DNA from 3 places in the Enterococcus sp. DIV0800 genome. Region 1 is predicted to be linked to each of the others. Evidence: predicted binding sites of a transcription regulator. Region 1 holds the regulator's gene; each other region holds the start of a gene.
What was found. The regulator CtsR, encoded in region 1, represses protease genes until heat stress. The targets are predictions, from matches to a motif close to TTGGTCAAAAAAGGTCAAANA.
Positions count from the first base shown of each region.

Region 2: clpP (ATP-dependent Clp endopeptidase proteolytic subunit ClpP) is a predicted target of CtsR. The motif match lies at 2,806-2,826, and genes of this name have one in related genera.
Region 3: clpB (ATP-dependent chaperone ClpB) is a predicted target of CtsR. The motif match lies at 2,677-2,697, and genes of this name have one in related genera.

Region 1 is NZ_CP187898.1:2,450,250-2,454,520, reverse strand. Features, by position in the region: rRNA gene IGI54_RS11835 (23S ribosomal RNA) at 1-902, shown strand, start outside; rRNA gene rrf (5S ribosomal RNA) at 975-1,090, shown strand; tRNA gene IGI54_RS11825 (tRNA-Val) at 1,099-1,171, shown strand; tRNA gene IGI54_RS11820 (tRNA-Lys) at 1,176-1,248, shown strand; tRNA gene IGI54_RS11815 (tRNA-Leu) at 1,258-1,339, shown strand; tRNA gene IGI54_RS11810 (tRNA-Thr) at 1,359-1,431, shown strand; tRNA gene IGI54_RS11805 (tRNA-Gly) at 1,437-1,508, shown strand; tRNA gene IGI54_RS11800 (tRNA-Leu) at 1,532-1,617, shown strand; tRNA gene IGI54_RS11795 (tRNA-Arg) at 1,630-1,703, shown strand; tRNA gene IGI54_RS11790 (tRNA-Pro) at 1,721-1,794, shown strand; gene IGI54_RS11785 (CtsR family transcriptional regulator) at 1,913-2,380, shown strand; gene IGI54_RS11780 (ATP-dependent Clp protease ATP-binding subunit) at 2,386-4,271, shown strand, end outside.
Region 2 is NZ_CP187898.1:869,416-873,686, forward strand. Features, by position in the region: gene IGI54_RS04140 (SPFH domain-containing protein) at 1-698, shown strand, start outside; gene IGI54_RS04145 (DNA/RNA non-specific endonuclease) at 833-1,489, shown strand; gene IGI54_RS04150 (DUF3788 domain-containing protein) at 1,510-2,070, shown strand; gene clpP (ATP-dependent Clp endopeptidase proteolytic subunit ClpP) at 2,127-2,720, opposite strand; gene IGI54_RS04160 (hypothetical protein) at 3,028-3,543, shown strand; gene IGI54_RS04165 (glycerophosphodiester phosphodiesterase) at 3,615-4,271, shown strand, end outside.
Region 3 is NZ_CP187898.1:1,347,167-1,351,437, reverse strand. Features, by position in the region: gene pepT (peptidase T) at 1-357, shown strand, start outside; gene IGI54_RS06540 (lysylphosphatidylglycerol synthase transmembrane domain-containing protein) at 467-1,501, shown strand; gene IGI54_RS06535 (zinc-binding alcohol dehydrogenase family protein) at 1,579-2,589, opposite strand; gene clpB (ATP-dependent chaperone ClpB) at 2,746-4,271, shown strand, end outside.

The DNA of each region.
Region 1 (4,271 bases):
CGAGAGACTCGGTGAAATTTTAGTACCTGTGAAGATGCAGGTTACCCGCGACAGGACGGAAAGACCCCATGGAGCTTTACTGCAGTTTGATATTGAGTGTTTGTACCACATGTACAGGATAGGTAGGAGCCGTAGAAGTCGGGACGCTAGTTTCGACAGAGGCGCTGGTGGGATACTACCCCTGTGTTATGACCACTCTAACCCGCACCACTAATCGTGGTGGGAGACAGTGTCAGATGGGCAGTTTGACTGGGGCGGTCGCCTCCTAAAGAGTAACGGAGGCGCCCAAAGGTTCCCTCAGAATGGTTGGAAATCATTCGCAGAGTGTAAAGGCACAAGGGAGCTTGACTGCGAGACCTACAAGTCGAGCAGGGACGAAAGTCGGGCTTAGTGATCCGGTGGTTCCGCATGGAAGGGCCATCGCTCAACGGATAAAAGCTACCCTGGGGATAACAGGCTTATCTCCCCCAAGAGTCCACATCGACGGGGAGGTTTGGCACCTCGATGTCGGCTCGTCGCATCCTGGGGCTGTAGTCGGTCCCAAGGGTTGGGCTGTTCGCCCATTAAAGCGGCACGCGAGCTGGGTTCAGAACGTCGTGAGACAGTTCGGTCCCTATCCGTCGCGGGCGTTGGAAATTTGAGAGGATCTGTCCTTAGTACGAGAGGACCGGGATGGACTTACCGCTGGTGTACCAGTTGTCTCGCCAGAGGCATCGCTGGGTAGCTATGTAGGGAAGGGATAAACGCTGAAAGCATCTAAGTGTGAAGCCCACCTCAAGATGAGATTTCCCATTTCTTTAAGAAAGTAAGATCCCTGAGAGATGATCAGGTAGATAGGTCAGGAGTGGAAGTGCAGTGATGTACGGAGCGGACTGATACTAATCGATCGAGGACTTAACCAAAAATTGATTCAAGGTTGTTTAAAAACGTTTCTGATCCAGTTTTGAGTGAACGAAGTTTACTCAAACAAATAGTGTGGTGGCGATAGCGGGAAGGATACACCTGTTCCCATGTCGAACACAGAAGTTAAGCTTCTTAGCGCCGATTGTAGTGAGGGGTTGCCCCTTGTGAGATTAGGACGTCGCCACGCGAATTTATGGGGGTTTAGCTCAGCTGGGAGAGCATCTGCCTTACAAGCAGAGGGTCAGCGGTTCGAACCCGTTAACCCCCATTTTGAGCCGTTAGCTCAGTTGGTAGAGCATCTGACTTTTAATCAGAGGGTCACTGGTTCGAGCCCAGTACGGCTCATAAGTATATGCGGGTGTGGCGGAATTGGCAGACGCACTAGATTTAGGATCTAGCGCCTTACGGCGTGGGGGTTCAAGTCCCTTCACCCGCATTTTATTTTTTTTGTAGTTGCCGGCTTAGCTCAGTTGGTAGAGCATCTGATTTGTAATCAGAGGGTCGAGGGTTCAAATCCTTTAGCCGGCATCGACGCGGAAATAGCTCAGTGGTAGAGCACCACCTTGCCAAGGTGGGGGTCGCGGGTTCGAACCCCGTTTTCCGCTTTCCTGAAGACCAGGGGAAGCACGCCGGGGTGGCGGAACTGGCAGACGCACAGGACTTAAAATCCTGCGGTGAGTGATCACCGTACCGGTTCGATTCCGGTCCTCGGCATTAACAAAATAAGCACCCGTAGCTCAATTGGATAGAGTACTTGACTACGAATCAAGGGGTTAGAGGTTCGAGTCCTCTCGGGTGCATCGTTTTTTTTATTTTCCGGGAAGTAGCTCAGCTTGGTAGAGTACTTGGTTTGGGACCAAGGTGTCGCAGGTTCGAATCCTGTCTTCCCGATTAAATTGAAGGTGAAAGCCTTCTTTTTTTTTACCCAAAATTAAAGAAAGTCATTCTCCTTTATTTCAGACGCTAAATTCGATATAATTATGGTCAGGAATAGTCAATAGGAGGCGATATTATGAGTAGAAATACCTCTGATTTGATCGAATCTTACTTGAAAAATATTTTAGAAAATAGTGAAATAATCGAAATTCGTCGAGCTGAAATGGCGCAACTATTTAATTGTGTCCCTTCTCAGATAAATTATGTCATCAATACACGTTTTACTTTTCAACGGGGCTATTTGGTGGAGAGTAAACGCGGCGGTGGCGGCTATATTCGAATCAGTAAAGTGAAGATTTCCGATCAACATTACTTTTTGGAACAGTTAATGGATTCATTTGGTAATGAAATTTCTGAGGCGAATGCTTTTGGGATTATTCAAAAATTGTTTGAAGAGGCAATCATTACCGAAAATGAAGGTAATTTAATGTTAAGTGCGGTTTCTAAAAATAGTCTTGGAATTAGTCAAATTGAAAATAGGTTGCGTGCAAGAATTCTTCATGGATTCTTGGAACGTTTAAGTTATGAGAAGAAGGAGTGAGGGATATGGATCAGCTGTATACAGAACGCGCAAAAGCAGTTTTGGCCATTGCTCAGCAAGAGGCCAAGTATTTTAAACATCGCTCGGTTGGCTCAGAACATTTACTGCTAGCTTTAGTGATTGAGCAGCAAGGGATCGCTGGTAAAACATTGCGGCAAATGAGTTCGAGTGAAAATGATGTTCGTGAAGAAATTGAGCACATGACCGGATATGGATCAGTCAAGTCTTATCCTGAAGGCGGCTACTTGCCATATTCTCCTAGAGCCAAACAAATATTGATTTTTGCAGATGATGAAGCAAAGCGTTTTAATGCGAAATTAGTGGGAACCGAACACATCTTACTGGGACTACTGCGAGATGATGAAATCTTAGCGTCGCACATTTTAGTGAACCTTGGTTTGAGCTTACCTAAGATGCGTCAATTATTATTGAAAAAAATGGGCGTCAATGAAGCTGGAAACGGCAATCAAGGTGCAGGAAATCGGCGTAAAGCGGCGGCTAAACCAGCACCAAGTAATTCTCAAGGAACGCCAACCTTAGATGGTTTAGCACGGGATTTAACTAAATTAGCTCGTGAAAAACGGCTTGACCCAGTGGTTGGCCGAGACAGTGAAGTTCGGCGGGTCGTTCAAATCTTAAGTCGTCGTACCAAAAATAATCCCGTCTTAGTAGGTGAGCCTGGTGTTGGTAAAACGGCGATCGTCGAAGGCTTAGCGCAGCGGATCATTTCTGGTGATGTGCCAGAGGATATGCGCGGAAAACGTCTGATGATGCTGGATATGGGTGCGTTAGTGGCCGGAACGAAATATCGCGGTGAATTTGAAGATCGTTTGAAAAAGGTAATTGATGAAATTTACCATGATGGACAAATTATTTTGTTCATTGATGAATTGCATACCTTGATCGGAGCGGGTGGTGCTGAAGGCGCAATCGATGCTTCCAACATTTTGAAACCGGCCTTAGCTCGTGGTGAGTTGCAAACGATTGGAGCTACGACCTTAGATGAATACCAAAAGTATATAGAAAAAGATTCCGCTTTAGAACGCCGTTTCGCGCGGGTACAAGTAGAAGAACCTACACCGGAAGAAGCGGAAGAAATTTTGAAGGGCTTACGTCCACGTTATGAAGATCATCACGGTGTTGAGATTACCGATGAAGCGTTACATGCAGCGGTATCCTTATCGGTTCGTTATATTAATTCTCGTCAGTTGCCGGATAAAGCAATTGACTTGATGGATGAGTCTTCCGCAAAGGTTCGGTTGGATTCCACCGATGAAGTATCTGAACTTTCTGAACTGGAAGAAGAAGTCGCTGAGTTGGTTTCTGAAAAAGAGAAGGCCATTCAAAATCAAGATTTTGAAGCTGCCGCTCGTTTACGGTTACAGGAAAAACAACAGGCAGAGATTCTTGAACAGGCCAAAATTAAAGCAGCGAAACAAGAAAATGGTTATCTTGATCAAGTCACGGATGAAGATGTAGCTGCAGTAGTTTCCCAGTGGACTGGGGTGCCATTACAACAATTAGAGAAAAAAGAGAGTCAACGTTTGTTAGACTTGGAAAATGTCTTGCATAAACGAGTTGTTGGTCAAGAAGAAGCGGTTCAAGCAATTTCTCGTGCGATTCGTCGGGCGCGCAGTGGGTTGAAAGATCCGAATCGTCCGATTGGGTCATTTATGTTCTTAGGTCCCACTGGTGTCGGTAAAACAGAATTAGCGAAGGCTTTAGCTGAAGCAATGTTTGGCAGTGAGGAAGCATTGATTCGGGTGGATATGTCTGAGTACATGGAAAAATATAGTACGAGTCGTTTGATTGGTTCACCTCCGGGCTATGTTGGCTATGAAGAAGGCGGACAGTTGACAGAAAAAATTCGTCAAAAGCCTTACTCCGTTAT
Region 2 (4,271 bases), 910 kb from region 1:
TGATCGTTGAGATCGATGAAGCCATCAAGTACCACGTAACCGATGCTCGTGCTTTTGTATATGACAATGAAAATTCTGTTACTTCGATGATCCAAGATTGTCAATCCAATCTACGAGGCATCATTGGTAAGATGGAATTGAATGAAGTGTTAAATGGAACAGAGGAAATCAATGTCAACTTGTATGAAAGTGTGAAAGATATTACAGCCGGTTATGGTTTATCGATTGATCGGATCAATATCGGGGAGATTTCGGTCTCAGATGAAATCGTCAACTCAATGAATAAGCTGATTACTGCTAGTCGAGACAAAGAATCACTGATCACGATTTCTGAAGGGAAGAAACAATCCGTTATTTTAGAATCGGAAGCCAAATCTTCTGAAATGCAAATCGACGCAGAAGCGCGGGCAAGACAAACCAAGATCGATGCCGATGCCCGAGCTGAAAGAACGCGGATCGACGCTGCCGCCGAAGCTGAGAAAATTAGAAAGTTGACGGAGGCGGAAACGGCGCGGATCAAAGAAATCAACCAAGCGATTGCCGAAAGTAATTTGACCGATGAAATGATCGCTTATCTAGGGATCGAAGCCTTCAAGCATGTCGTTGAAAATAATGGTAACACCGTCATTATGCCAAGTAATTTGACGGAGCTGGGCAATGTGCCAGCAATCAAAGAAATTTGGCAACAAACGAAATAAGATTATCCACAGTGAAAATTGTGGTAAAATACCAAGACGGATAAATGGACCAACTATTTTTACGAGCTAGGAGTTGAAGCAACATCGCAGCAAAGAAACAAACCCCGAAAATTATTTCAGCAATCGTTGTGCTATTGGCGGGGATTTATGGTGTTTACTCGCAAGTAAAGCCTAATAACGAAACAAATCAGGCGGTTAAAGAAGTAGCTGTTAGTCAGCTTTCAGAAATACCTGATTATGATGGAACCCACCAAACGATTGAGTTGAATCGTAATCAACCGGCGTTTTCCAAAAGTGATCTTTCGTTGGATAATGGAACGTGGACGCGTTTTTCCAATCTGGATCACTTGAACCGCGTAGGTACTGCTAATGGTATGTTAGGTAAAGACCTGATGCCGCACCAAGAGCGAGAGCGTCTGTATGTGAAGCCTACGGGTTGGCGTCAGAAGTTTTATAGTGACGAGCCGTTGTATAATCGGGCGCATTTGATCGCTTATCAGTTTTCTGGTGAGAACAATAATCTCAAGAATCTAATGACCGGAACGGCCTCGCTGAATGATCCCGGGATGAATGATCACGAAATCGAGATTGGAAATTATATTCGAAAAACCAATCATCATGTCCGTTATCGTGTGACACCTTATTTTAAAGAGGATGAATTAGTCGCTCGCGGCGTACAGATGGAAGCCCAAAGTATTGAAGACGACCAGATTTCGTTTAACCTCTTCATTTACAATGTACAGGATGGCATTAAGATTGATTATCAAAATGGCTATTCGCAAAAAGAATAGAACAAAAGCTGGAGCAAATAATGCTTCAGCTTTTTTTTGACTTTAGTAAAAAAGCACTGGGGGACAAGCGGAAAAATGATTTATCAAGTAAAATAATACCTATAGAAATTGTCGAGAAAGTTGGTGTTAAGATGGAATGGAATAAAAGATTTAACGCGGACCAACAGCCTTTGGATCAAGAAGTCAGCACATTTATTGCGAATCCTTTATGGGAAAAGCTGATTAATAGCCTTCAAACCACCTATCAGGTTGAGCCTAAACTAGCTTATAGTAGTTGTTCGATGGGAAACGGGTATTGGAAGGGCTGGAATCTCAAGTTTAAGAAAGGCGGGAAATCATTGTGTACGGTATATCCAAAAGCGGGTTATTTTACAGCATTGATTTCATTAAACTCGCAGGAATTGGCTGATGCGGAAGTTTTACTTCAATTCTGTGACGACTATACGAAAAGACTTTATCAAACTGTTGCAGCTAGTAAGTTGGGAAAAGCATTATCCTTTGAAGTAACAAATGAAAAAATTCTACAGGACGTCTTAGCTTTTGCAGATTTAAGGGCGGGAATGGCTAAGAAAAAGAATTAAATAATTGAAAAAGAATCAAAAAAAGAAGCCGAAGAAAATTTTCTTCGGCTTTTAAATTAGCTTAATGAGCTACTGTTTTCCATTACTTCATCAATCAAGCCGTAAGCTTTTGCTTCTTCGGCGGTCATGAAGTTATCACGTTCGGTATCTCTTTCGATGATTTCAAGAGGTTGACCAGTACGTTCAGCTAAAATGTTGTTCAAGCGCTCGCGCGTCTTCAAAATATGACGTGCTGCGATTTCAATTTCAGTTGCTTGTCCTTGGGCGCCGCCAAGAGGTTGGTGGATCATGATTTCAGCATTCGGCAAAGCAAAGCGTTTGCCTTTGGTACCAGCTGTTAATAGGAAGCTGCCCATTGAAGCAGCCATTCCAAGAACGATTGTTTGTACATCTGCTTTTACAAAGTTCATTGTATCAAAAATCGCCATACCGGCAGTAACGCTACCACCAGGAGAGTTAACGTAAAGATAGATATCTTTTTCAGAGTCTTGGGCATCCAAGAAGAGTAATTGAGCGATGATGGTATTGGCCATATCGTCGTTTACTTCACCGCTTAACATAATGATGCGGTCTTTCAATAGACGTGAATAAATGTCGTAAGCTCGTTCACCACGAGATGATTGTTCAATGACTGTAGGAACTAAGTTCATAGTGAGTCCTCCTTAAAAATATTGATCATATTTATTTTAGCACAAACAGGGTTTGATTGCTAAAACCTAAAAAAAGTATACAACTTTGGTCAGTCTTGGTCAAATAGAATGATTCGTGTTTTTTGCTTGGCTCGAACTATCCTAGAAACAGGAAAATATGGTACTATTAATAACGCAGAGATAAGAATTATCGTTCCTTTTTTTGCTGTGATGCATACCCAAATGACTTGGCGAAATGAACAGTGTGTTGAATCGCAGTCTTATTTTTGAAAAAAATATTTTTATCAACGAATTAGGAGGGGAAAATGTGGAAATCGCACTTATTGGACTTATTGGTGTATTAATCGGCGCGTGTATTACCGGTATCGCAGTCTTTTCAATTTTAAAGTATATTGATTTACAGCATCATCGTGAAAGAGAACTGGAGCATAAGGTCAAAGAAATCGAAACAATTAATTTATTGAACAAGAAAATTAATGAGATTTTATCAAAGCGTAACGTTTTGATGCAAGATTATGTATCTTTTAACTCCTTTGATGATTGCTATATTACTATTGATGATTTCATTTATTTGAACTCATTCACGGCACAAAATAATTTTTATTTACCTAATTACATGATTGAAGAATTTTTTAAAAATATTTCTCATCGAAAAGTTATTCTATCACCTGAAGAGACAGTTAAAATCGGCGGGTACACTTACAAAGGCGGCCGAGTGGTCATGGAGACCTTCTCAGAACAGTTATTAGAAATTTTAGACGAAAAAAGACAGCAGTTGGCTCGTTCAACGAAGCAGCCTTTGCATTATTTCAAGGCGTCTTAATAAAAATAAGCGGTCACCGCTTTTCAACCGATTCATAAGTTAATTTTGTGATTACAACGAGGTGAGGATAGATGACAGTAATTATAGCCCATCGCGGTAGTGCAGGAACGCATCCTGAAAATACATTACCGGCGTTTATGGAAGCTGTTAGAAGCGGAGCAGATGGCATCGAGCTGGATGTTCATTTGACGGCCGATCAACAGCTGGTAGTCATTCATGATGAAAGCGTCGATCGAACGACTGACGGTAAAGGGTTGGTTCGTGAATTGACATTAGAAGAAATTAAAGAACTAGATGCCGGCAGCTGGTTTGATAAAAAATATCAAGCGACAAAAATTTCGACGTTGCAGGAAGTCTTGAATTTATTGCTGCAAATGCGTTTTCGTGGCTTTTTATGTATTGAAATCAAAACGAATAAATTTCATTATCCGGGAATTGAAGAAAAAATATCAGCGGTAATGACTAGCAAAGAATGGCCTTTTACTTATTGGTACGCGAGTTTTAATCTTGATTCCTTAGAAATCATGCATGAATACGAACCAGACGCACAATATGATTTGATTCAAAAAAATGCTCTTGATAAGTATCAGCTAGTTTTGGATTCGCCTTTTATTGAAGGTCTGCATCCAAGCTACGATTGGATCAAACAAAACCCTGAAATCGTTAAAACTTTTGAAAAGTCGCTTCGTCCCTGGACGCCTAATTTGTATGAAACGATGATGAGTTGC
Region 3 (4,271 bases), 1.1 Mb from region 1:
GAAGAACGCAAACAAATGATTACCGATCTTCAAAATAAAATGAATAGCCAATTTGATCAAGAACGTGTTGAAATCAACATGTATGATCAATACTACAACATGGGCGAAATTATCAAAAAAGATATGAGCGTCATTGAACTTGCGAAGGGCGCGATGGAAGAAGTGGGCATCACTCCAATCATCGAACCAATCCGCGGTGGGACTGATGGCTCTAAAATTTCATTCATGGGAATTCCTACACCAAATATTTTCGCCGGTGCTGAAAATATGCACGGACGTTTCGAGTTTGTGTCATTACAAACAATGGAAAAAGCCGTTGACGTGATCGTTAAGATTATTGAAAATAACGGAAAATAATCCTTTTGATATTGAGAAAAAAGCTTTAAGCTCACGCTTAAAGCTTTTTCTTTTTTTGCGTGTTTCTTTATGGTAGGCTAGAACAATAAATAGAAATTGAGGCTGAGAAATGAAATCTTCCATAAATCGAAAGCTGATTCTAAATATTTTATTGTTTGTCGTGATGATTGGGGTCATTGTTTTCGTGATTCGCGATTCTTTAGGTGAGATATTTGCGGAATTAGGAAAAACATCTTTACCGGTGCTACTAGGCGGGACTGCTTTGGGTCTGATCAGTCAAATTATTGAAGGCTATACAATCAAGACGATCGCTGGCGAGTTTCAATCGGGATTCACGATTCGGGATGGTTTTTTTGCTTCAGCTTATTCGACTTTTTATCGCGTTATTACTTTTGGTACGGGATCCATCTTATCCGAGGTGATCTATTATCATAAAAAAGGGCTGAAATATTCTGAAGGTACGGGAACTAGTGCGCTGCGAATGATTACTTATAAAATCGCCTTGATGGTTTGGGCGTTCGTCTTTTTAATTGTGAAAGGGGATGCGATCCAAGCACATATTTCCAACGGTATTTTTTTAGTGATTGCGGGTATCGGTGTTACTTTGCTAATTATTTCTACCTTGCTACTCTTAAGTTTGAATATTAATGCGCAAGTATTTTTTGTAATTATTTGTAATCGTTTCTTAAAGCGGCAAAAATTACGGGATGGCGTCGATCGGCTAAACGAACAAATCTATTCACTGAGAGGCGCGATTAAAACGTTTATTCGTGACCGGAGTGCGGTGCTGCGAGTTTTTTGTTCAAATATGGGGAAATTAGTCGTTTGGTATTTACTGCCATATTTTATTTTAGTCCAAGATTATCCTGAAATCGATTTTTTCCTGACGGTCGCGTTGATCAGCTTTACGGTTATTCTTGGCGGCGTTTTACCGGCTCCTGGGGGTATCGGCGGTTTTGAGTTCGTCTATGTATTATTATTTAGAAATGTTGTTGGCAGAGTTGATGCAGTGTCCTCTTTGCTATTATATCGGTACGCGACCTATCTACTGCCGTTTCTAATCGGAATGATCTATGTCCTATTTAACAAGCAGCGGCAAATCAATCATGAAATTAAAGCAGCGAAAAAGGAAGCCGACAGTTGATTGTCGGCTTCCTTTTTTTTGAATAAAAACTGTTGATTAGCAAATAAACTAAAATTTTCTTGAAGGGAATGACCGCTTTAATAGTGAACGACTAATTTACCGATCATGTTGTTTTCTTCCACTAATTGATGGGCTTGGTAGAAGACCTCCGGTGAAAATCCGGGAATGATCTTCGTCAGTGTGCTGTGAATTTTTTTCTCTTGTAGTAAACGAACCAATAATTCTAAGATAGCACCTTGAGAAGCGACTTTATAATCATAGTCCGTCTTAGCGAACATATACTCCCAGTCAAAACTGCCGGATTTATTTTTCAAAATAGTCAAATCCAAATCTTTATTGGCTGCGACGATCGAGCCAAGGTGACCGAAAGGTTCTAGTAGTTCACTCATTTCAGTGAAATAGCGATCGGTCGAATGAAGAATTAGTATGTAAGGCAGTTGAGTAAATCCGATTTTTTTTAATTGTTTCGTTAGATCTTTATGATGATCGATCACATGATCGGCGCCCATCTTTTCAGACCAGTCTTTAGTCTCTTTACGCGAGGCAGTCGTAATAACTTTCAAGCCTGCCCACTTGGCTAATTGAGTCGCCACCGAGCCAACTCCGCCAGCACCATTAATAATCAAAATGGTTCCTTGATTTTGACTTTCTTCAGGAATCAATCCCATTTTTTCAAATAGCATTTCGTAGGCAGTGATAAAAGTCAAAGGCATCGCGGCAGCTTCATCGGTAGCGAGTTCATTTGGCAAACTTGCGACTAAACGAGAATCAATCACTTGGTTTTCGCTATAGCTGCCAAAACGCTTTGTAGTACCAGCGAAAAGAACACGATCGCCGACTTGTAAATGTGCTACTTTATCACCAAGTTGAGTGATGATACCAACGCTATCGTAGCCTAAAACGTGGGGCTGCTGCGTTCCTTTGCCGCTTTGTCTCAGCTTCGTATCAACAGGATTAATCGAAACTGCTAAATTTTTCACAACGATATCAAATTTATTTAATTTTGGAAGCATTACTTCATACGTTTCAAAATGGTTTCCTTCAGAAAGCGGGAAACCTTTTTCGAATCCAATCACACGAGAAATCATTGAATCACTCTCTTTCTATTTTGAAAGAATTGTAGCATTAATTCTTTTTTCTTCATAATAATTAATTTTGTCTTTTGGTTGCCTAATTATTTGACCTTTACTGACCAAAAGAATATACTATTATTGTAAAAGATTATAATTGTCGGAGGTATGAATATGAATATCGAAAAAATGACGACGACTTTACAAGAAGCAATCGCTGAAGCGCAACAAATCGCGGTGACGCGGCATCATCAAGAAATCGACATTGCCCACCTATGGAAAATATTTTTACAGCCTAATCATTTTGGCCGTAATTTTTATACGGATGCAGGCATTGATGTGGATCAGTTTGAGCAACAGGTGGATCAAGCATTAGACGCTTATCCTACAGTAAATGGCGGCAATGTCCAGTATGGTCAAAACCTTAGTCAAAATTTGTTCAACTTATTAAATGAAGCAGATAAATTGAGAGAAAAATTTCAAGATGACTTCTTATCAACGGAAATCGTCCTATTAGCGTTAATGAAACTAAAAAATTATTCCTTGACGAAATATTTGAATCAACAAGGATTAAATGAAAAAGAAGTACAGAAAAATATTGAAGAGATGCGAGGAGGGGATCGAGTGACCTCACAAAATCAAGAAGAAACGTATAAAGCCCTAGAAAAATATGGCGTAGACTTAGTTCAACAAGTAAAAAACGGCAAGCAAGATCCGATTATTGGGCGTGACGAAGAGATTCGTGACGTGATTCGGATTTTATCAAGAAAAACTAAAAACAATCCTGTACTGATTGGCGAACCGGGTGTCGGTAAAACCGCGATTGTCGAAGGTTTGGCCCAACGGATCGTCCGAAAAGACGTACCGGAGAATTTGAAAGACAAAACGGTTTTCTCATTAGATATGGGCTCATTAATCGCCGGTGCGAAATACCGCGGTGAATTTGAGGAGCGTTTGAAAGCTGTTCTAAAAGAAGTCAAAAAATCCGATGGTCGAATCTTACTTTTCATTGATGAGATCCATAACATCGTGGGTGCAGGGAAAATCGAAGGCAGTATGGATGCGGGGAATTTGTTGAAACCTATGCTGGCTCGCGGGGAATTGCATTTGATCGGTGCCACTACCTTAGACGAATATCGTCAGTATATGGAAAAGGACAAAGCTTTAGAGCGTCGTTTCCAAAAAGTTTTAGTCAAGGAACCCACCGTCGAAGATACCATCAGTATTTTGCGGGGATTGAAGGAACGTTTTGAAATCCATCACGGGGTTAATATTCATGACAATGCGTTAGTAGCAGCAGCGACCTTATCAGACCGCTATATTACCGATCGTTTTTTACCGGACAAAGCGATTGATTTGGTGGATGAAGCTAGCGCTAGCATTCGGGTGGAAATGAATTCAATGCCGACGGAGCTAGATCAAGTGACACGGCGTTTAATGCAGTTAGAGATTGAAGAAGCTGCATTGAAAAAGGAAAGCGACGATGCCAGCAAGAAGCGGCTAGAAAGCTTACAGGCAGAGCTAGCTGATTTACGGGAAGAAACCAATGCGATGAAACTGCAATGGGAAACGGAAAAAGAAGAAGTCAATGTCGTTTCCAATAAACGGGCAGAGATTGACCAAGCCAAGCATGAGTTGGAAGATGCGGAAAATAATTACGATTTAGAACGGGCGGCCGTGCTTCGTCACGGCACGATTCC